DNA from 4 places in the Janthinobacterium sp. PLB04 genome. Region 1 is predicted to be linked to each of the others. Evidence: predicted binding sites of a transcription regulator. Region 1 holds the regulator's gene; each other region holds the start of a gene.
The links. Region 1 encodes FNR, which switches genes on or off when oxygen is low (the NO sensors DNR and NnrR bind a similar motif). Its sites were predicted from a motif close to TTGATNNNNATCAA; they were not measured.
Positions count from the first base shown of each region.

Region 2: the regulator FNR is predicted to act here: its motif matches at 3,960-3,973, upstream of LSO07_RS20380 (OmpW/AlkL family protein).
Region 3: the regulator FNR is predicted to act here: its motif matches at 2,490-2,503, upstream of LSO07_RS26515 (KamA family radical SAM protein).
Region 4: the regulator FNR is predicted to act here: its motif matches at 2,265-2,278, upstream of LSO07_RS04880 (IPT/TIG domain-containing protein).

Region 1 covers NZ_CP088968.1:270,114-275,640, forward strand. The annotation lists gene ccoP (cytochrome-c oxidase, cbb3-type subunit III) at 1-161, shown strand, start outside; gene ccoG (cytochrome c oxidase accessory protein CcoG) at 164-1,546, shown strand; gene LSO07_RS01080 (FixH family protein) at 1,649-2,173, shown strand; gene fnr (fumarate/nitrate reduction transcriptional regulator Fnr) at 2,311-3,069, opposite strand; gene LSO07_RS01090 (response regulator) at 3,319-5,527, shown strand, end outside.
Region 2 covers NZ_CP088968.1:4,640,319-4,645,845, forward strand. The annotation lists gene LSO07_RS28475 (TonB family protein) at 1-660, shown strand, start outside; gene LSO07_RS20365 (methionine ABC transporter ATP-binding protein) at 846-1,655, shown strand; gene LSO07_RS20370 (methionine ABC transporter permease) at 1,648-2,322, shown strand; gene LSO07_RS20375 (MetQ/NlpA family ABC transporter substrate-binding protein) at 2,355-3,182, shown strand; gene LSO07_RS20380 (OmpW/AlkL family protein) at 3,272-3,889, opposite strand; gene LSO07_RS20385 (LysR family transcriptional regulator) at 4,056-4,952, opposite strand; gene fur (ferric iron uptake transcriptional regulator) at 5,190-5,527, shown strand, end outside.
Region 3 covers NZ_CP088968.1:5,997,985-6,003,511, forward strand. The annotation lists gene LSO07_RS26510 (MFS transporter) at 1-985, opposite strand, end outside; gene LSO07_RS26515 (KamA family radical SAM protein) at 988-2,352, opposite strand; gene LSO07_RS26520 (cache domain-containing protein) at 2,632-3,090, shown strand; gene LSO07_RS26525 (methyl-accepting chemotaxis protein) at 3,159-4,859, shown strand; gene LSO07_RS26530 (DNA-3-methyladenine glycosylase) at 4,856-5,434, opposite strand.
Region 4 covers NZ_CP088968.1:1,109,419-1,114,945, forward strand. The annotation lists gene metH (methionine synthase) at 1-1,857, opposite strand, end outside; gene LSO07_RS04880 (IPT/TIG domain-containing protein) at 2,500-4,977, shown strand; gene fmt (methionyl-tRNA formyltransferase) at 5,065-5,527, opposite strand, start outside.

The DNA.
Region 1 (5,527 bases):
CCTGGCTGTACGGCGGCAGCGCCGATACCATCATGGAAACCGTACGCAAGGGACGCAGCAGCACCATGCCGGCCTTCAGCGATTTCCTCGGCGAATCCAAGGTACACGTGCTGTCGGCGTATGTCTGGAGCCTGTCGAATCCGCAGGCACCCGCAAAGTAAAAATGGAACCTCAAGTCATCAAGATGTATGCGGCCCGCGAGCAAATCTACCCTCGCGAGGCCAAAGGACGCTACGCTACCTGGCGATGGGTATGCGTATGGCTTACCCAGCTGGCGTTCTACGGCTTGCCGTGGTTGACCTGGAATGGCAGGCAAGCCCTGCTGTTCGATTTGACCACGCGCAAGTTCTACATTTTCGGCGTCGTGCTGTGGCCCCAGGATTTCATCTATCTGGCGGCCCTGCTGATCATCTGTGCGTATTTGTTGTTCCTCGTCACGGCCATTGCCGGGCGGGTGTGGTGCGGGTTCTCCTGCCCGCAAACGGTATACACGGAAATTTTCCTGTGGGTCGAACGCCGCATCGAGGGCACGCGCAGCGCGCGCATGGCCCTCGACAAGCAGGGCCCCTCCGTGCGCAAGGCCTTCAAGAAAACGGCCAAGCACCTGGTATGGGGCGCCATCGCCCTGTGGACGGGCTTTACCTTTGTCGGCTACTTCACGCCGATCAAGGAACTGGCGCAGTCGGTGACCACCCTCAATTTCGGCCCCTGGGAATGGTTCTGGGTCTTGTTCTACAGCCTTGCAACCTACGGCAACGCGGGCTGGCTGCGCGAGCAGGTGTGCAAATACATGTGCCCGTACGCGCGCTTCCAGAGCGCCATGTTCGACCAGGACACGCTGATCATCACCTACGATGCCAAGCGCGGCGAACCGCGTGGCGCCATGAGCAAGAAGGCCGGCAACAACGACAAGCTGGGCGATTGCATCGACTGCACCCTGTGCGTGCAGGTGTGTCCGACCGGCATCGATATCCGCAACGGCCTGCAGTATGAATGCATCGGCTGCGCCGCCTGCGTCGATGCCTGCAACAGCGTGATGGACAAGGTCGAGCGGCCGCGTGGCCTGATACGCTACAGCACCGACCATGCGATGGAAAACAACTTCAATTCGAAGCAGATACGCCAGCGCGCCATGCGCCCGCGCGTCTTGATCTACACTTCCATCCTGGCCCTGATCATCATCGCCGTGTGTACCTCGCTGGCCCTGCGCACGCCCCTGAAAATGGACGTGATCCGCGATCGCGGTTCGATGGGGCGCGAAGTGGAGGACGGCATGATCGAAAACGTCTACCGCCTGCAGATCATGAATACGTCCGAGCAAAGCCAGCATTTTAAAATCAGCGCTTCCGGCTTGCCGGGCCTGACCTTGCTGACGCGCGAAGAAGTGACCTTGCAGCCGACGGAAACGCTGGGCTGGCCGATCCGCCTGCGCGTGCCGCACGGCGTCGGCGAGAAGGGCTCGAACAAGATTGCGATCGAATTGCAATCGCTGGACGATCCATCGCTGCATGTGCGTGAAAGCGCGGTATTCATCGTGCCACGTTAACAAGGAAAGGCGGACGGGGACCGGGTGCCCTCGCCGCCGCCACGAAGTTGCAGGAAGGCCGGTCCCCATGCGGGGGCTGGCTGATCAAACAGGAGAAATATCATGTCCGACAGTCTGAAACTGCAAGCACCCGTTGCACCGTGGTACAAGCATCGCTGGCCATGGCTGCTGATGATCGGTCCCGGCCTGTCCGTGGTCGTCGGCAGCTTCATGGGCTATATCGCGTTTACGCAGCCCGATGCGCTGGTGGTGGGCGATTATTACAAGCAGGGCAAGGCGATCAACCAGGATTTGAAGCGCGACACGATCGCCAGCGACCTGGCCATGGATACGCGCCTGTCATATGACGTGGCTGCAGCGCGCCTCAGTGGTTCCGTGCACAGCTTCGGCAAGGCCTATCAGGCGCCGCTGCAGCTGCACCTGGCGCATGCGACCCTGCCCGAAAAGGATATCAAGCTGCTGGTGCAGCCCGATGCGGCCGGCAATTTTTCCGTAGCACTGCCGATGCTCGAGCGCAGCCGCTGGCAAGTGCTGGTGGAAAACGACAAACGCGAGTGGCGCCTGTCCGGCATCTGGACCTGGCCCCTGCAACGCAGCATCGCGCTGCACGCGGATGAAGAGCTTTAACGTACAGCGCCGGGAAAACCGTCGCGAGCGGCAGTGATTTGTGGTTGAGAAGCGCAGCTGTGCTATGCACGGGCGCGCCGATCCAGCGAGCATCGCAGGCCGCAAAGCGCGACGCGCAGCAGGTTTTGACGGTGCTGTTACTTGCAGGTGTCCGTACCGGCCGTAATGGCTTTCAACTTGGCCGGCTGCAGGATTTCGATCTCGCGGTTCGAGACGCGCAGCCAGCCTTCCTTCTTGAATTTCGACAATAAGCGGCTGACGCTTTCGATGGTCAGACCCAGGTAGTTGCCGATTTCCTCGCGCGACATGCGCAGCTGGAAATTGCTGCCCGAATAGCCGCGTGCTTCATAGCGCGATGCCAGGTTGACGATGAAGGCGGCAAAACGCTGGGTCGCCTGCATATTGCCCAGCAATAGCATGACGCTTTGCTCGCGCGTGATTTCCTGGCTCATCATGCGGTGGAAATGACGCAGCAGGGTCGGCATATTGCCCAGCAATTGTTCCAGGCTGGAAAACGGAATTTCACACACTTCGCTGTCTTCCAGCGCCACGGCATTACAGTGGTGGCGGTCGGCGCTGATGGCATCCATGCCCAGCAGTTCACCGGCCATCTGGAAACCCGTCACCTGCTCTTCGCCACCCGGATTGATCTGGTAGGTCTTGAAGTGCCCCAGGCGGATCGCGTACAGGTTCTGGAACGAGTCGCCGATGCGGAACAGCGAGGCCCCACGCACGATCTTGCGGCGGCGGCCGATGATCTGGTCCAGCCTATCCATGTCGCCCACATCAAGGCCCATCGGCAGGCACAATTGATGCATGCTGCAGGTCGAGCATCGTGCACGCAACGCCTCCACGTTCACGGTGGGCAAGGTGGGAGTGAGTAGCGCTTCAGTCATGTCGGTACCTTTTAGAAAATGCAACAACAAGTTTACTGCATACAGCTGCATACAGGGTTGCCGTATGCCAATTTCACCGTAAATTCGGCGAATAAACGACGTCCAGCCTTTAATTATATGGCAACATCGTCAAAAGCCCATACGGGGCGGGCAATTTGCGCGGCGGCGCTTGCCAAGCTGGGGTATTGATAGGAAAATTCCTGACAGCATTATCTGCCGCCTGTGCCGCCCGGCACTGAAAAGGAAATCATGAAGCCTCTCGGCATTAAAGCAAAAGTCGCGCTGGCCACCAGCCTGACCTCGATCGCCATGATCGCGCTGGTCACCATGATCCAGGTGCAGCACATGCGCGACGACTTCACCCGAGTACTGCTGAGCCAGCAGTCATCCCTGATCAGCCGCACCGCTGCCGAGCTCGACGACAAGCTGGGCATGCTGCTGCAGATTGTCACCCTGACGGCCAGGCAGCAGCCGCCGGAACTGATCGCCCAGCCCGCCAAACTGCGCGAATACTATGCGCGCCGCTCGATGCTGGTGCTGTTCGACGACGTGCTGGTGCTCGATGCGCATGGCGCCATCGTGGCCGACATGCCGGAAGTGGCGGGGCGCGCCGGCATCAACGTCGCCGAGCGCGAGTATTTCCAGACCGTCCTGCGCACGCGCCAGCCCATGATTACCGAGCCGATGCTGGGCAAGTCGAGCGGCATGCCCATCGTGCAGATGGTGGCGCCCGTGCTGGCCGCCGATGGCCAGGTGGCCGGCGTGGTGATCGGCGTGCTGCGCCTGTACAAGGACAATCTGCTGGGCCGCCTGCGCTCGGAAAAGATCGGCAAGAGCGGCTATTACTTCATCCTCACGCGCGGCGCCGTGCCGCGCTATGTGCTGCACCCCGATACCAGCCGTTTGCTGCAGCCGCGCAAGCCGAACGCCAACCTGACGACCACCCAGCTGCTGAAGGAGGATGGCGAAGGCAGCATGGTCAGCACCAACAGCCGCGGCATCACGGCCGTCAACAGCTTCAAGCGCCTGAAATCCGTGAACTGGCTGCTGGCCGCCTCGCTGCCCGTCGAGGATGCCTTCGAACCGTTCGATGGCGTACTGTACCGGCTGGTGCTGTGGAGCATCCTCGCTTCGCTGCTGGCCGCCTTTGTTCTGGGCTTGGTCACCGTACGCCTGCTGTCGCCGCTGGTGCGCCTGCGCGACACCCTGCTGGCCCTGCGCACCAGCGGCAGCCGTTTCACCCCCGTGCCGGTACAGCAGCGCGACGAGATCGGCGAACTGACGGAAGCGTTCAATGGCCTGATGAGCGAACGCGACCGCCTGCAGCAGGAACTCGAAGCGCGCGCGGCGGAGCTGGAGCAGGAACGCGACCGGGCCGAGGCGGCCAACCGCGCAAAGAGCGATTTCGTGGCCAACATGAGCCATGAAATCCGCACGCCCCTCAATGCCGTGCTGGGCATGGTGTATTTGCTGGGCAATACCAGGCTCGACACGGAACAGCGCAAGTACCTGACCATGGTCAGAGTGGCGGGCCAGTCGCTGCTGGGCATCCTCAACGATGTACTCGACTATTCGAAGATCGAGGCGCGCCGCATGGAATTGTCACCCGTCGAATTCGACCTCGACGAAGTCATGAATACCCTGGCCACGACGATGACGATGAATGCGGGCGAAAAGGAACTGGAACTGGCCATCGCCGTCGAGCCCGACGTGCCGCGGCGCCTCGTGGGCGACGCCCAGCGCCTGCAGCAAATTCTCGTCAACCTGGCCGGCAACGCCATCAAGTTTACCGAGAGCGGCGAAGTGGTGGTGGCCGTCAGCCTGGCCGAGAGCGAAAACGGGCGCGCCTGGCTGCGCTTCGAAGTGCGCGACACGGGCATCGGCATGACGGAACTGCAGCAACAGCAGCTGTTTGCCGCGTTTTCGCAGGGCGACCAGAGCATCACGCGGCGCTTCGGCGGCACGGGCCTGGGCCTGGCCATCAGCAAGCAGCTGATCCACATGATGGGCGGCGACATCGCCGTCGCCAGCAGCGAAGGCAAGGGCAGCCGCTTCTGGTTCAGCGTGCCCTTCGAGATGCTGGCGCAGCCGGCCGAAACGCGGCGCACGCCGGCCCTGGGCCAGCTGCGCCTGCTGGTGGCCGACGACAACCGCACCACGCGCGAACTGATCGTCAAGCTGATCGAGGCGTGGGGCTGGCTGGCCGACGAAGTGGACTCCGGCTTTGCCGCCATCGAACTGTACCGCGAACGCCTGGCGCAGCAGCAGCCGTATGACGTGGTGCTGGCCGACTGGCACATGCCCGTGATGGACGGACTGGCCACGGCCAAGGCCATCCGCCAGGCGGCCAGCGGCCAGCGCCAGCCCATCGTGGTGATGGTCAACGCCTTCGCCCGCAACCACCTGGAGGAAATCTCCAGCGCGGCCGAGGCCGATGTCGTGCTGATGAAGCCGATCA
Region 2 (5,527 bases), 2.0 Mb from region 1:
CTGCTGGGATGGGCGCTGTACCACCGCGCGCCGGCAGCGCCCGTGCTGGCCATCGTGCCCGACGCCGCGCAGCCGGCCATGCTGCTGTTCCTGCCGGCCGCCGCCCCGCCCCGCCCTTTGGAGCAGAATCTTGCTGAACGGGTCAGCGCCGCCGCCGCGCCATCCGCCGCCATTGCCAAAAAGGCAGTGCCGGCAATCCAACAATTGGTACTGCCGCAGCCGGATGCCGCACCCATGCCGCCGCAAGCCGAGAGCATCGCGGCCGTTGCCGAGGTGCGGCATACGCCCGTGACACCGGCACCGGCGGCGGCGCCGTCCCTCGCGGCGGCGCCGCCCTCGCCCGCCCTGCCGCCCGCGCCGCAGGAGCTGCGCAGCGGCGTATCGAGCTGGGAAGGCAAGGTTTTGGCGCGCATGGAGCGCTTCCGCCGCTACCCGACGGCGTCGCGCGCCAAGCAGGAACAGGGCGTGGTGTATCTGCGCTGCCGCATCGACCGCGACGGCCAGGTGCTGGCCGCCGCCATCGAGCGCAGCTCCGGTTCCGCAGCGCTGGATCAGGCCGCGCTCGATACTTTGCAACGGGCCGCGCCACTGCCGCGCATCCCCAAGGAACGGCCGGACCCGCTGGAATTATCGATTCCCGTCGAATTTTCCATTGGCTGATCGCACAAAAACCGCTTTTACTCTCGCCAAACACCCATATAGACATTATTTGCATATTCAAAGCAAGATTCTGTCGTAGGAGTAATAACACGATCGGAGGTATACTACGCAACCGACGTGGCAGGCTGGGCGATTTGGCCCCTGCAAGCAAGCCTGTCACGGTCCAATAAAAAAGGAAACACTGCATGACCACACCACACCGTACGCCGGTGATTCGCATCGATGGCGCAAACAAGACCTTCGCGCTACCCAAAGGCGAACAATTCCACGCGGTCAAATCGGTCACGCTGGAAGTCTATCCCGGTGATATTTTCGGCCTGATCGGCAAGAGCGGCGCCGGCAAATCGACCTTGCTGCGCCTGATTAACCTGCTCGAACGCCCCGACAGCGGCACCATTACCGTGGCCGGGCGCGAATTGACACGCCTGGGCAAGAGCGAATTGCGCGACGCGCGCCAGAACATCGGCATGATTTTCCAGCAATTCAACCTGCTGCAAAACGCCAGCGTCTTCGACAACGTCGCCTTCCCGCTGAAAATCCATGGCACGACCAAGGGCGAGCAGATCGCCGCCCGCGTCGAGGAATGTCTGGCGCTGGTGGGCCTGTCCGACAAGCTGCACAGCTATCCGGCGCAATTGTCCGGCGGGCAGAAGCAGCGCGTGGCCATTGCCCGCGCCCTGGCCAGCCACCCGGACGTGCTGCTGTGCGACGAGCCGACATCCGCGCTGGATGCGGAAACCACGCGCGCCCTGCTCGACACCCTGCGCGACATCAATGCACGCCTGGGGGTGACCATCGTCATCGTCAGCCATGAGCTGTCGGTGCTGGGCGCCATCTGCAACCGCGTGGCTGTCGTGGAAAACGGCGCCATCGCCGAACAATTCGATTTGAGCGACACGGCCACCCCGCGCAAGACGGCGCTGGGACGCGAGCTGGCTTATTACGGCACCGAGGCGTTTGAAGCCACCGCATGGAAGGATGCAACACATGTTTGAAGAATCGATCAATAACGTCATCAACCTGCTGCCGGAAATCTGGGTGGCGCTGGGCCAGACCATGACGATGCTGGGCATCGGCCTGACCGCCGCCATCCTGATCGGCGGCCCGCTGGGCATCCTGCTGTTCCTCGTCTCGGAAGGCCAGTCGCTGGAAAACCGTCCGCTGTCGACGATCCTCGGCTGGCTGGTGAATACCGTGCGCAGCTTCCCGTTCATCATCCTGCTGGTCGCCCTGACGCCGTTTACGCGCGTCATCGCCGGCACCTCGATCGGTCCGCTGGCAGCCAGCGTGCCGCTGTCCTTCGCCGCCATTCCCTACCTGGCGCGCCTGGTGGAACAAAACCTGCGCGAAGTGCCGCGCGGCGTGATCGAGGCGGCGCATGCCATGGGCGCGTCGGAAATGCAGATCATCTTCCGCGTGCTGCTGGTGGAAGCGCGCTCCGGCCTCGTGCTGGCCCTGACCGTGCTGTCGATCAGCTTCCTGTCGTATTCGGCCGTGGCCGGCGTGGTGGGCGGCGGCGGTATCGGCGACCTGGCCATCCGCTACGGCTACTACCGCTTTGAGACGGACATCATGGTCGCCACCGTGGCCATCCTGATCGTGCTGGTGCAAACCATCCAGTTCGCCGGCACGCGCATCGCCAAGCGCCTCGACAAACGTTAATTCATATTCAGTATTTCAGTACAAGGAAAAGCATGAACCACATTCGCCGCAACCTGCTCCTGGCCGCCGCCAGCCTGGCCTTCGCCAGCGCCGCCCACGCCAAGGACCCGAAAGAACTCGTCATCGGCACCAGCTCCGGCCCGTATTCGGACCAGCTGAAGCTGGGCATCAAGCCTATCCTGGAAAAACAGGGCTACAAGGTCAAGATCGTGGAATTCAACGACTACGTGCAGCCGAACTACGCGCTGGCCGAAGGTTCGCTGGACGCCAACGTATTCCAGCACATCGTGTATCTGACCAAGTTCGCCACCGATAACAAGCTGCCACTGAGCTCATTGATCACCGTGCCGACCATGCCGATCGGCCTGTACGGCGGCAAGCAAAAGTCCTTGGCCGACGTGAAGAACGGCGCCACCATCACCATGCCGAACGATCCGACCAACCAGGCGCGCGCGCTGGTGATGCTGGCCAAGATGGGCTGGATCAAGCTCAAACCGAACGTCGATCCGCTGCGCGCTTCCGAGCGCGACGTGCTGGAAAATCCGAAGAAGCTGAAACTGGTGCCGCTGGAAGCGGCGCAGCTGCCACGTTCGCTGGCCGACGCCGACTACGCTTTTGTCAACGGTAACTTCGCCCTGGCCGCCGGCATGAAGCTGACGTCGGCCCTCGCCGTGGAAAAGATCTCGGACAGCTACATCAACCTGGTCGCCATCCGCACGGCCGACAAGGCCAAGCCATGGGTCAAGGACCTGGAAGCGGCCTACCGCTCGCGCGCCTTCCTCGACGCGACCAACAAATACCTGGCCGGCTACGAAAAGACGGACTACCAGCTGGCGCTGGAAAAGACGCTGAAAAAATAAAGCAAAGCGCTGCACGCAAAAAAAACGGCCAGGTTCACACCTGGCCGTTTTTTTATTGCCCGCGCCGCGTGGACGCCGTCATGCCATGCTTAGAAACGGTAACCCACACCGACGCCGATCAGGAGTGGATCCACCTTGACTTCGCTGATCTTGGCGCCACCGGCCAATACGTCGCTGCGGATCTGCACTTTCTTGATGTCGAAGTTCAAGGACCAGTTTTTGTCCAGTTTGTAATCGACACCGGCTTGCAGCGAGAAGCCCCAGCTGTCATGTTCCAGGCGGCCGGCGCCGTTCAGCAATTTCACGTCCGAGATATTCGTGTAGTTCACGCCCGCACCCACGTATGGGCTGAACTGTTTTTCAGGCATGAAGTGGTATTGCAGCGACAGGGTCGGCGGCAAATGCTTGAAGCTGCCGATCTTCGTGCCGGACAAGGTGACGTCATGCTTTTGCGGATAAGTCAGGATCAGCTCGGCAGCGATATTTGGCGTGAAGAAGTAGGAAATATCGATTTCAGGAATCGTCTTGCTGCTGACGTGAATCAGGTCGGATGCGCCGACGCCACCAACAGGAGCAGATTTGTTGGCCGGATCGATATGCACGGCGCGCGCACGGACCAGCCATGGGCTTTCCTGTGCCATTGCGTTGCCGGCGAATGCGCCGATGGCGGCCAGGACGATTGCTGCTGCAGTTGCGGACTTTTTCATTTTATTTCCCTCTGTCGTTAATGTCGTTAAGTAACGCTGCGAAGTCTAAGAGTGCAGTGCAACAAAAACTTTGATCCACATCAAATAGTGCTAGATGGCATCATCAGAGGGATTTTTTCCTTTGCCCAGGTCAAGAAAATGCGGCAGCGCAGCGCACGCATACGTATCAATGTACGCCGTCAAACAGGCTGGCGACCCAGTCGGCAAACACGCGCACACGGGGCGACAATTGCCGGTGGTGGGGATACAGCACGGACACGGGCAACGGGTCGGGCCGCAAGTCCCGCAGCACTTCCACCAGGTCGCCGGCCGCCAGCGCCCGCTGCAGATGGTAGCGGGGCGCCTGGATCAAGCCCATGCCGGCGCGGCAACAGGCGTGGTATGCGTCCGCACTGTTGACGGACACGGTGCCCGGCAAGGCCACGCTGTGCCGCTGGCCGTCCGCCTTGAAATCGAAGGGCCAGACCTTGCCCGTCTGGGTGGAAAAGAAATTGACGGCGCGGTGGCCATCCAGTTGCGCCAGAGTCTCCGGCGTGCCGTGCGCGGCCAGGTAGGCGGGGCTGGCGCACGTCACCTGCTCCAGCAACGCCACACGGCGCGCCACCATGGACGAATCGCCCAGCTCGCCCACACGCAGCACACAATCGACGCCTTCGCGCACCAGGTCGACGAGGCGGTCGCCCATGCCGATTTCCAGTTCGATCAGCGGATAGCGGGCGCAGAACTGGTCCAGCACGGGCATGACGAAATGCATGGCCAGGGTCGCGTGCAGGTCGATGCGCAGCTTGCCGGCCGGCTGCTGGGCCGCCGAACTGAACACGGCTTCCGTTTCTTCCAGGTCCGCCAGCAGGCGCGCGCAGCGCTGGTAATATGCCTCGCCATCGGGCGTGGGCGTCACTTGCCGCGTGGTCCGCTGCAGCAGGCGCACGCGCAGCCGCGCTTCAAGCTGCTTGATCGCATGCGTGACGGTCGCCTTCGGGTAGCCGAGGTCATGCGCCGCCTGGGTGAAACTGCGCAGTTCGACGATGCGGGTAAAAATGCGCATCGCATCAAATCGGTCCATCTTCCTGCCCCATTGTTATTCCTTGCTGCACAGTGTAGCGATATCACCGTTGGTTTTGCAATTGCAACGCAAGATGCGTGCAACGCAATCGACGCTTGCGCCGATGTCACTGGTCTGCCGGTCGGCTAGCCAGCATAATATTTCCACTCCGCACAATACAAATGAGAATAGTAATGATTATCATTTGCGATATAATGCACTACCTCGCTCAAGCGACTACAAAAAGGAATGGGAGACATGGATATATTGAGGGAACTGCGTGAATCGGGCTTGAAAGTAACCATCCCCCGCTTGCGGATTCTGCAGCTGTTTCAAGAAGGCACGATCAAGCACCTGAGTGCGGACGATGTCTACAAACTCTTGCTGGCCGAAAAAATCGACGTGGGCCTGGCCACCATCTACCGCGTGCTGATGCAGTTTGCCGAAGCGGGCATTTTGTTTCGCCGGCACTTCGAATCCGGCCACGCCGTGTTCGAACTGAACGAAGGCCAGCACCACGACCACCTGGTCTGCACAGGCTGCGGCAAGGTCGATGAATTCGTCGACGAAGGCATTGAACTGCGCCAGAACGAGAT
Region 3 (5,527 bases), 690 kb from region 1:
ACTCGAGCCCTGTCACCGTACCCAGCAAGGTAAACAGCACGGATAGCAAAGGCAGGCTGGGCAGCACATTGCATGCCATCGCCACTTGCACGGCGACAAACAGGACGATACCCACGCCCGCCACCTGCATGGGTGCAATACCGCGCCGCCCCGCCCACTCCGTCAGCATGCCCATGCCGATGGCGCCGAAGATGACGGCCGCCATGCCGAGGTACAACAGATATGCCACGCTGTCATCGGACATGCCGCCCACGTCGGCCAGCCAGCGCCCCACCCACAAGCCTTGCACGCCAAAGAACACCGTGTGCGGCAACAGGATCAGCGCGATGGTGCGGCGAAAGGCCCGGTCACGGTAGACACTCCACACGCTGACCTTGTTCATGGCCGCGGCAGGCAGGGGCATGGCCGGCGACAGCAGGCGGATCAGCAAGCCGATGGCCAGCGCCGCCAGCGCCAGGCCCAGGAACACGCCGCGCCAGTCCGTGTAGTGCAGGGCCAGCTTGACGGGCATGGTGGCCGTGGCCGCGCCCAAGCCACCCACGGCGATCAGGTAGCCATGCACGGAAGGCAGACGCGATGGCGCGATGGCGCACGAGATCGCCTTCACGGCCGCCATGAAACAGCCGCCCAGGCCCGCCCCCATCAGGGCGCGCGCCCACATCAGCTCGGTAAAGCTATGGCCCCGGCTGAACAGCCACACGCCCAGGGCGGCCAGCGCCAGCAGCCACAGTTGCACCGTGCGGGGGCCGTAGCGGTCGAGCGCCATGCCAATTGGCAATTGCACCAGAGCAAAGGCGAGAAAGAAGGCGCTGGTCAGCAGGCCCAGCTGGGCTGGCGTCAGGGCGATGGCGCCCAGTAATTCCGCCGTCAACACGGCATTGACGCCGCGCAACAGGCACGACAGGTAATGCCCGAGCGCGAACGGCAGGAACACGAGGCAAAACACGGCTACGCCGGAACGGGAAGAGCCGCCGGCGCCGTGCATGCTCAGGCGGCCTGCGCCAGGCGGATGATTTTATGCGGCACGTGCGGCACGGGTTCATCCGTTTCAAAGAAGAATTTTTCCTGGCCAAAGGCTGGCTTCAAATCGTCCATCCACGTCGCTTCCGCATCGAACTTGGCATAAAACGGCCGGCGCACCCAGTCCGGGTTGCGCGCCTGCAAAAATTGCAGGGCAAACAGTTTTTCGCCATGGATGGTGACGATGCCGTCGATGACGATCTTGCCGGGAAACGCGCTCATGGACGGTCCGCGCACCGTGCGCGACAGGCCGGACACCATCTGGTAGGCGGCCTGGAAAATCTCGTGCGCCTTCGCCAGGGGCAACTCGAAATAGGCGCGCGGGCCCGTGTCCCGTTCGACAAACATGTAATACGGAATCGCCCCCAGGCGCGTGCCCGTCTGCCACAACTCGGCCCAGCTTGCCGGGTCTTCATTGATGTGGCGAATCAGCGGCCCCTGCATGCGCAAGGTGGCCCCCGTGGAGACGATGCGTTTCACGGCTTGCTGGGCGATGTCCTGGCGCAACTCGACGGCATGGCTGTAATGGCCCATCACGGCCAGGTTCTTGCCCGCCTTGACGATGCGCTCGAACAGGCGCATCAAGTCGTCCGCATCGCGGTCCGAGACAAAGCGCTGCGGCCAATACGCCACCGCCTTGGTGCCGATGCGGATGTTCTGGATATGTTCCAGGCCCGGCGCCAGCAGCGGCTCCAGGTAGGCAGCCAGTTGCCGCGTATTCATGATCATCGGGTCGCCGCCCGTGATCAGCACGTCCGTCACTTCCGGATGCAGTTGCAGGTAGGCGGCCAGCTCATGCGACTCGTGCGCATCAAACTTCATGTCGTCCATGCCGACGAACTGGGGCCAGCGGAAGCAGAAGGTGCAATACGCGTGGCAGGTCTGCCCCGCGCTGGGAAAAAACAGCACCGTTTGCGCATATTTATGCTGCAAGCCGCGCACGGGCGCATCGTTGACCCGGGGCACGTTGTGCGTCATCTGGCCGGCCGGATGGGGATTCATGCCCAGGCGCAAGCCATGCACATAGGCGTCGATGGCCGCCTTGTCGCGCTGCACCAGCACCAGCTCGCGCAAGTGCGCGTACTGCTCGGGCGGCAGCATGTCGCGGTGCGGGAAGACGAGGCGGTAGATGGGGTCGTCCGGGATGTTGTTCCAGTCGATCAACTGATCGAGCACATAGGCATTGGTGCGAAATGGCAAGACGTGCGACACCACTTGCACGGCTTCGCGCTGCTCTTCCGGCAGCCATTCCCACTGCCGCGCCTGTTGAATGGTGTGCCGCGTATACGGCTTGAACTTGGGTGAAAACGGCTCGGTAATGGGTGCGGACACGATCTGCTCCTTGCCTGTAAATAGCGATAACTTTCATGAAACCAGCTCCATATCGGCCAATTCCGGCCTCTTCCCCCATGCCAGGCCAGCTCGGCATGCTGTGAAAGTCATCATAGTTCTTGCTGCTTGGAACCAAATTGCTACATATCAACAAGCAGTCGATACGTTGCATGCTGCCTACAAGCAACACTGTAGTTTGTTCCATCGCAATTTGATGGGACCGCCGGCGACGTAAATTACGACTTGGCAACACATCCCTCGATACCACAAGGAGCTTTCATGAAACGCTTATTCACGGGTAGCCTGCTGTGCCTGGCATTTGCCGGCGGCAGCGTCAGCGCCGCGGTTGAACCAACGGAAAAAGACGCCATCGCCATGGCCGAACGGGGTGCCGCCTTCATGAAGGCGCATGGCAAGGAAGAAATGATGAAGAAAATCACGGCGAAAGACCCGGACTTCGTGCAGGGCTCGCTGTATGTGGACATGCGCGACATCAAGACGGGCATCGTGCTGGCCCACCCCATCAATCCTTCCATCGTGGGCAAGGATTTGACGGATGTCCCTGACGCGAATGGCAAGAAATATCGCCGTGAAATCATCGAGCTGGCGCAAAAGCAGGGCAAGGGCTGGGTCGATTACCAGTACAAGAACCCAACCAGCGGCAAGATCGAACCGAAGACCACGTACATCCTGCGCGTCAACGATGTGGTGCTGGAAGCGGGGATCTACAAGAAATAGGGCAAGGGCGGCGCGCACGAACGCCGCGCGCCGCCTGCGGTTGAAACAGCCATAGCCAGGAGTCAAGCATGCTCAATCGATTACGCATCGGACCAAAATTATTGCTGGCGCCCACCCTGGTCCTGCTGCTGCTGATACTCAGCTCGACCGGCGCCTGGTATGGCATGGTGCGACAAAATGCCTCGCTGGAAAACATGGTACGGGTACGCATCACGCATTTGAAGGCGGCCGCCGACGTACTAGGCGAGGCCAGGCATGTGCACGGCAATATGTACCAGTTGCTGTCGTGGACGAATGGCAGCTTCGCCAAGGCCCGCCTCGATACGCTGGAGCAACAGATCAAGGCGCGCCATGCGGCCATCGGCACCCAGCTGGCCACGCTGCGCGCCACGGCCACGGGCGCCGAACGCACCCTGGTCGATGCGGCCATCACGGCCCTGGCCGGCTATCGCAAGGCGGTGCTGGAAACCATGGAAATGGCGCAGATGGACCAGTCGATCGCCACCAATTCCATGCTCAAGGCGGAAACCCAATTCGTCCAGTTCAATACGCAGCTGACACAACTGTCCGCCCTGGAAACGACGCTCAGCAGCCAGGCCCATGCGACGGCCAGCGCCGAATTCCGCACCTTGGGCTGGAGCCTGCTGTTGACGGTGCTGCTGTCGATCCTCGTCTCCATCGTGGTGACCATGCTGGTGCGGCGCGCCATGCTGGTGGAAATCCGCGGCATTGCCGACGCCGTGCAAGACCTGGCGGCGGGCAAGCTGATGGCCGGCGCGCCCAAGCAAGGCAATGACGAAATCGCCGCCACGTCGCGCGTGCTGGACCAGACCATCGCCCACCTGAACCAGACCTTGCGCACCATCATGGGCGCCGTGCAATCGATCGACACGGCGTCGCGCGAAATTGCCACCGGCAATCTGGATCTGTCGGCGCGCACGGAAATGCAGGCCAGTTCGCTGGAAGAAACGTCGAGCGCCATGGAAACGCTGACGCAAGCCGTGAATGACAACGCCGACAACGCCCAGCTGGCCTGCGAGCTGGCGGGGCAAGCATCGACCCTGGCCGTGCAAGGGGGCGAGTCGATGCAGCAAGCCGTGACGACGATGGCGACAATACGGGCCAATTCGCGCCAGATCGTGGACATTATCGGCGTGATCGATAGTATTTCCTTCCAGACCAATATCCTCGCGCTGAATGCGGCAGTGGAAGCGGCGCGCGCGGGCGAACAGGGCCGCGGCTTTGCCGTAGTGGCGTCCGAAGTACGCACCCTGGCGCAGCGCTCGGCCCAGGCGGCCAAGGAAATCAAGACCCTGATCGCCACCTCGGTCACTACCATCGATGGCGGCAGCGTGGCCGTGCAGCAGGCGGGCGACAGCATGGACGCCATCGTTGCCTCGGTGCAGCAAGTCAACGAGATCATCCAGCGCGTGAAACAGGCCAGCGCGGAACAGGCCTCGGGCATCACGGAAGTGAATCAGGCCGTCGCGCAAATGGATGACGTCACCCAGCAAAATGCGGCCCTGGTGGAACAGGCGGCGGCGGCAGCGGCCAGTTTGCAGGACCAGGCCGTCAAATTGTCGGCGGCCGTGGCCGTGTTCACCCTGGACGAGCTGCCCGCCGCGCCGACAGGCCACACCGAAGACGAGGCATTCCGGCATCCGGCCAGCCCCGTCGCGGGAACGGACCGGCGCGCGCCGCGCAGCCCGCTACGCGGCATACCCGGCCGGCCTGGCGCCAAGGATGCCTCGCGGCGCCAGCGCAGCTAGATGGCGGGCACGCGCATCGGTTTACTCAGATAGCGCGAACCGGCCAGCACGAAACGCCACGGCGTGTCCATCGCCTTGGAAATGCCGATGCGCGAGCCCGCCTGCACCGTCACCTCTTCCTCGCGGGCCAGCAGCATGAACGGCGGGGCATCGAGCGCCAGGCGGTTTTGCAGATGGCTCACGCCGAGCGCCTGGCACACCTTGCCCGGCCCCGAGCACAGCAGCCGCGCATCCTCGACGCCGCGCCGTTCGCGCATGGCATCGAGTCCCGCCACGGGTTCGATGGCGCGGATCAGCACGCCCGCGCCATGCCCCGCTTCGCGGCACACAAAGTTCAGGCACCAGTGGATACCGTATGAGCGGTAGACATAGGCGTGCGCAGGCGGGCCGAACATGGCCGCATTGCGCGGCGTCATGCCCCCATACGTGTGCGAAGCGGGGTCCAGCCGGTCATACGCTTCCGTTTCCACGATACGCCCGCCGATGCCGTCGACCAGCACGGTCACGCCGATCAGCTGGCGCGCCACGCTGCTGGAATCGTCCGCAAAATCGATACCCGCAAGGATTTTTTTCATCCGGCAATTGTACTGCCGCACATCCCGCCGCACGCCTTGCCCCACCTTGAAAACAAATACAACTTGATCTTTTCATCATGAATATCAGGATGG
Region 4 (5,527 bases), 840 kb from region 1:
GACGATGCCCATGGTCATGCCGGCCTTGATGGCGTGGTACAGGAAGACGGTGTGGATGGCTTCGCGGGCTGGATCGTTGCCGCGGAAACTGAAGGACACGTTCGACACGCCGCCCGAGATCTTCGCGTACGGCAAGTTTTCCTTGATCCAGCGCGTGGCGTTGATGAAGTCGACGGCGTAGTTGTTGTGCTCTTCGATGCCGGTGGCGACGGCAAAGATGTTCGGATCGAAAATGATGTCTTCCGGCGGGAAGTCGAGCGCATCGATCAATAAATGGTATGCGCGGGCGCAAATCTCGATCTTGCGCTCGAAGGTATCGGCTTGCCCTTTTTCATCGAAGGCCATGACGATGACGGCTGCGCCATAGCGGCGGCACAGTTTTGCCTGGCGCAGGAATTCTTCCTCGCCTTCCTTCATGGAAATCGAGTTGACGATGGCCTTGCCTTGCACGCATTTCAGGCCTGCTTCGATGACGGACCATTTCGACGAGTCGACCATGATGGGCACGCGCGAAATATCGGGTTCCGAGGCGATCAGGTTCAAAAAGCGCGTCATGGCGGCCAGCGAATCGAGCATCGCTTCATCCATATTGATGTCGATCACCTGCGCGCCGTTTTCCACTTGCTGGCGCGCCACCGACAGCGCTTCGTCGTATTGCTCGTTGAGAATCATGCGCGCGAACGCTTTCGAGCCCGTGACGTTGGTGCGCTCGCCCACGTTGACGAACAGCGACTCGTCATTGACGACGAACGGCTCCAGGCCCGCCAGGCGCAAGTCGTGCGATGGGGCCGGCACGGTGCGCGGCGTGTTTTTCGACAGCAATGCGCCGATGGCGGCGATGTGCTCGGGCGTGGTGCCGCAGCAGCCGCCCGCCATGTTCAAGAAGCCCGCGTCGGCAAATTCGCGCAGCAGGGCGGACGTGTCGGCTGGCAACTCGTCGAAACCCGTGTCGCTCATGGGATTGGGCAAGCCCGCATTCGGGTAGATGCACACGAAGGTGTCGGCGATCTTGGCCAGCTCTTCCGCGTACGGGCGCATCAGGGCGGCGCCCAGCGCGCAGTTCAGGCCGATGGTCAGCGGTTTTGCGTGGCGCACGGAATTCCAGAAGGCGGGCACGGTCTGGCCCGACAAGATGCGTCCCGAGGCGTCCGTGACGGTGCCGGAAATCATCAGCGGCAGGCGCACGACATCCGGGTTTTGCTCGTAGAACAGGTCGATGGCGAACAGGGCCGCCTTGCAGTTCAGGGTATCGAAAATGGTTTCCACCAGCAGCACGTCGGCGCCGCCTTCCACCAGGCCCTGCGTCTGCTGCAGGTAGGCGGCCACCAGCTGGTCGAAGGTGACGTTGCGCGCTGCCGGGTCGTTGACGTCGGGCGAGATCGATGCCGTCTTCGGCGTGGGGCCCAGGGCGCCGGCGACGAAGCGCGGCTTGTCCGGGGTGGAGTACTTGTCGCAGGCGGCCCGCGCCAGCTTGGCTGCCTGCACGTTCATTTCATAGGCCAGGTGGGCCATGTGGTAATCGTCTTGCGCGATGGTCGTGGCGCCGAAGGTATTCGTTTCGATCAGGTCGGCGCCGGCCGCCAGGTAGCGCTCGTGGATTTCCTGGATGATGTGCGGCTGCGTCAGGGTCAGCAGCTCGTTATTGCCCTTGACGAACAATTCGCGCGCGCCACTGTCGGCTGGGGCGGCGAAATCGATGAAGCGGCCGGCGGGACCGCCACGGTAGGCTTCTTCGTCGAGCTTGTACTGCTGGATGATCGTGCCCATGGCGCCGTCGAGGATCATGATCCGCTGCGCCAGAATGGCGCGCAAGGTGGCTTCGGTCGGGGACATGGCGGGGATCACGGTATCGTTCATTTCATGCTTTCAATAGGCAAACGGGCGGCGGCGCGGCGACAAGACTGGTACGAGGCGGATGCGGGCCAGCAGGATCAGCTGACGGAGAGTGCCGGCCGGGTAGGGCAGGCAGAAGGTGGCAATCGCCTGATTTCACCGGGTCTAAAATTATACGGCATCAGGCTGCTTTGGTTTTAAGCAAAAGCGGCCGTACGCCCCACGGCTGGCCTTCTTGCAACACATCGCCTCCTGCCACGCCTGCCGCTGAAAATTACATTCCTGAAAATCTTACTCAAAACGTTAATTCTTCCGCCAAAGTTGGCAGAAGAATACCGCCCTCTAGGCTGTGGAAAAATTTCCACATTATTTGTGCTGCCTCAGCATATTTTTAATGAATTGAATGGCAATAGCTGCAAAGGAAATTAATTTTGATTTAAGGCAATACAGAGTGAGGGAAATAGTACTCAGAATAAAGTTTGCCAAGCAGATATTTTAACTATTATCAAAACCAATTGAATCAAAAGCATTAATAGTTGTCTTTGGGAATCGAATTAACCCATAATATTGGTTCTTAGAAATTAAATTCTCACCAAAAGTCACCAATATGTCACATTTATCTCGTGTCCTCCCCGGCATCGCGCTGCACAAACATGGTTGCCAGCCATGAAAAACCATCTGCTCGTAGCATTGTTTGTCGTGCTGGGCCTGTCCGCCTGCGGTGGCGGTGGTGGCGGTGGTGGCGACACGGTGGTGGCGACCACCTCGGGCACGCCCGTCCTGATTCCTGCCGTGACGGCCGTCTCGGCGGCGAATGTTGCCGTGGGCGGCAGCCTGGTGGTCACGGGCACGAATCTGAGCCGCGTGACGGCCTTCCAGGTGGGCGGCGTGACCGTTGCCACCAGCGCCGCCAGCGAGACCAGCGTGACCCTGGCCATGCCTGGCGTGCCCGTCACGGGTGCCTTGAGCCTGGTCAGCGCCAGCGGTACGGCGGCCACCAGCTATAACGTCAATGTGTACCTGCCGCTGAGCGTGGGCAGCGTCGCGCCGGCGACGGGCGGTGTCGGTTCCAGCGTGACGATCACGGGCGGCGGCATGGGCGCCGTGACGGCAGTACAGTTTGGCAATGGCGCGGCGGCAACGCCGCAAAGCCAGACGGCCAGCAGCGTGACAGTGGTGGTGCCTGCGGGTGCAGCGACAGGCGCGCTGACGGTGCGCGGTCCCTACAACGATGTGATCAGCAGCGACGCGTACACGGTCCTGGCCAGCGTGGCAGTGACGTCAATCACGTCGGCCGTCAACGGCGCGACCTTGTCGGTGACGGTGCAGGGCAGCAATCTCGACCAGGTCAGCTCGGCTTCGGTGGGCAATACGCCGGCCGTCATCGTCAGCGCCAGTGCCAGCCAGCTGCTGCTGTCCGCGCCAGCCTCGGCAACGGGCAATGTGATGCTGTCGGCCGCTTCGCGCATCGCCGTGAATGCGGGCACGGTGTCGGCCTTTACCTTGGGCAGCATTGATTTCGCGCAAGTGCTGAATTTGAACGCCAGCAATACGGCCTTGCGCCTGACGCGTGGCAAGCCGGCCGCCGTGCGCGTGTCCGTGCTGGCCACGCAGGCGGGCCAGGCCAGCCCGGCCGTGACCTTGAATGCGACCGCCGCCAATGGCAGCAACCTGGGCAGCATCGCAATGACGGGGCCGGCGCTCTTGCCGACGACGAAGAACGATGACAGTTTCAATGGCAATTTCAGTGCCGTCCTGCCCTCCGGCTGGATCTTGCCCGGCGTGCGCGTGCGCGTGACGGCCGTCGGCAATGACGGCGTGCAAGTGAGCCAGGAAGCGGCACCCATGGTGGCCAGCCTGGCCAGAATCCGTCTGGTGCTCGTTCCCTTGAGCACCGACGATGGCGTGGCGCAACTGCCGGACGCCGAGGTGATCCGCGCTGCGCTGTTGCGCGTGTATCCGTATGCGACGGAAAATATCAGCATCACTACGCGCGCCGCGCTGAGCATGCCAGGCAGCAGCACGGCCGACAGCTGGTGGAGCGATACCCTGGGCAAGCTGGAAAACAAGCGCGCGCTGGAAGACAGCGGCGCCTATTACTATGGTTTCGTGCCGAGAATGTCTTCCACCCGCGCCGCCGGCCTGGCCTACATCAACCAGCGCAGCAGCGGCAGCGACTTCACGTCGGCCATCGGCCTGGATGCCCGCTTCAACAGCATCGCATCGGTCGATCCATTCGGCAATCAATGGCCTGAATGGCTGACCACGCTCGTGCACGAGCTGGGCCACAACCACTCGCTGCAGCACGTTGCCTGCGGCGGCCCGGCCGGCGCCGCTGCCGATTACCCGTATGCGGATGGTAATCTGGGTCCGCAACCCCTGTATAACAGCAACTATGCGGGCAGCATCGGCCAGCTGAGCAAGGCAGTCTATGGCAGCACGCCGATGAAAGACGTGATGAGCTATTGCAGCGGCGCCTGGTTCTCCGACTACAGCTATGCGCGGGTGCAGCAATTCCTGGAAAAACGCAGCACGCAGGGGACGGGCAGCAATGTGCTGGCCGCCAGCATGTCCGTGGCCGAGAACGGCTATCTGACCATTTCCGGCCGCATCACGCCAGCCGGCGTGGCCTTGCGCCCAGCCGTTGCCTCGTCGGCGCGCATCGGCGCCGCTGCCAGCGGCAGTGGCCATGCTTATACCTTGCGCGTGTTGACGGCGTCCGGACAGACTATCGACTTGCCCTTCGATGGCGTCTCCGTGGCCGACCATGGCGGCAACGCCATGAGCCACTTCCGCGTCAGCTTCGCCAATCCGGGCGAAATCAGCGATGTGCAAGTGCTGGCAAATGGCAAGGCTTTAGCCAAGCTGGAACGCCCGGCGCGCCGCAGCAAGGCTGCCGCCAACGATGCCACGTTTGATGCGACGCAAAGCGGCGGCCAACTGGTGCTGGTTTGGAATGCCGAGGCGGAACCGTATGCCGCCGTCATGTACGTGGCTGCCGATGGCCGCAAGACGGTGGTTGCCAGTGACTTGACGGGTGGCAAAGCCAATGTCGACGTGAGCGCCGTGCCGGCCGGTGGCCGTTTCGAAGTCAGCCTGTCGTCGTCCGTGGGCGCACGCCTGATGAAGGTGCAGCGCCGCTAAGCGCTGTGGCTGGATACAAAAAAGGCTTGCCGCGGCAAGCCTTTTTTTATGGCCATCGGCATGATGGCGCGGTGCAACCCGGTGAAGTCAGGCGAAGCGCTTGCCTTCGAGGGGGAAGCCCTTGATGAATTCGGCCGCAGGCAGGCGCTTGCCGCCCGGTTTCTGCAGTTCTGTCAGGCGCAGCGAGCCATTGCCGCAAGCCACGACGATGCCGTGCTGGGCGTCGGCCGCCAGTACCTGGCCGGGCGCTTCCTTGCTGTCCGCTTCGAGCACGTCGGCGGCCCAGATCTTGATGGTGGTGCCATCGACCTGGCCGCAGGCGCCGGGAAACGGATTGAAGGCGCGGATCTTCAGGCCCAGTTCCAGCGCCGGCAGGCTGAAGTCGAGTGCCGCTTCTTCCTTGGCGATCTTTGCCGCATAGGTGACGCCCGCTTCCGGCTGCGGCACGGCTTCCAGCGGCTGCTGCTGCATCTTGCGCAGGGTCTCGACGATCATCTTGCCGCCCAGGGTCGCCAGCTTGTCGTGCAGGCTGGCGGTGGAATCGCCCGCT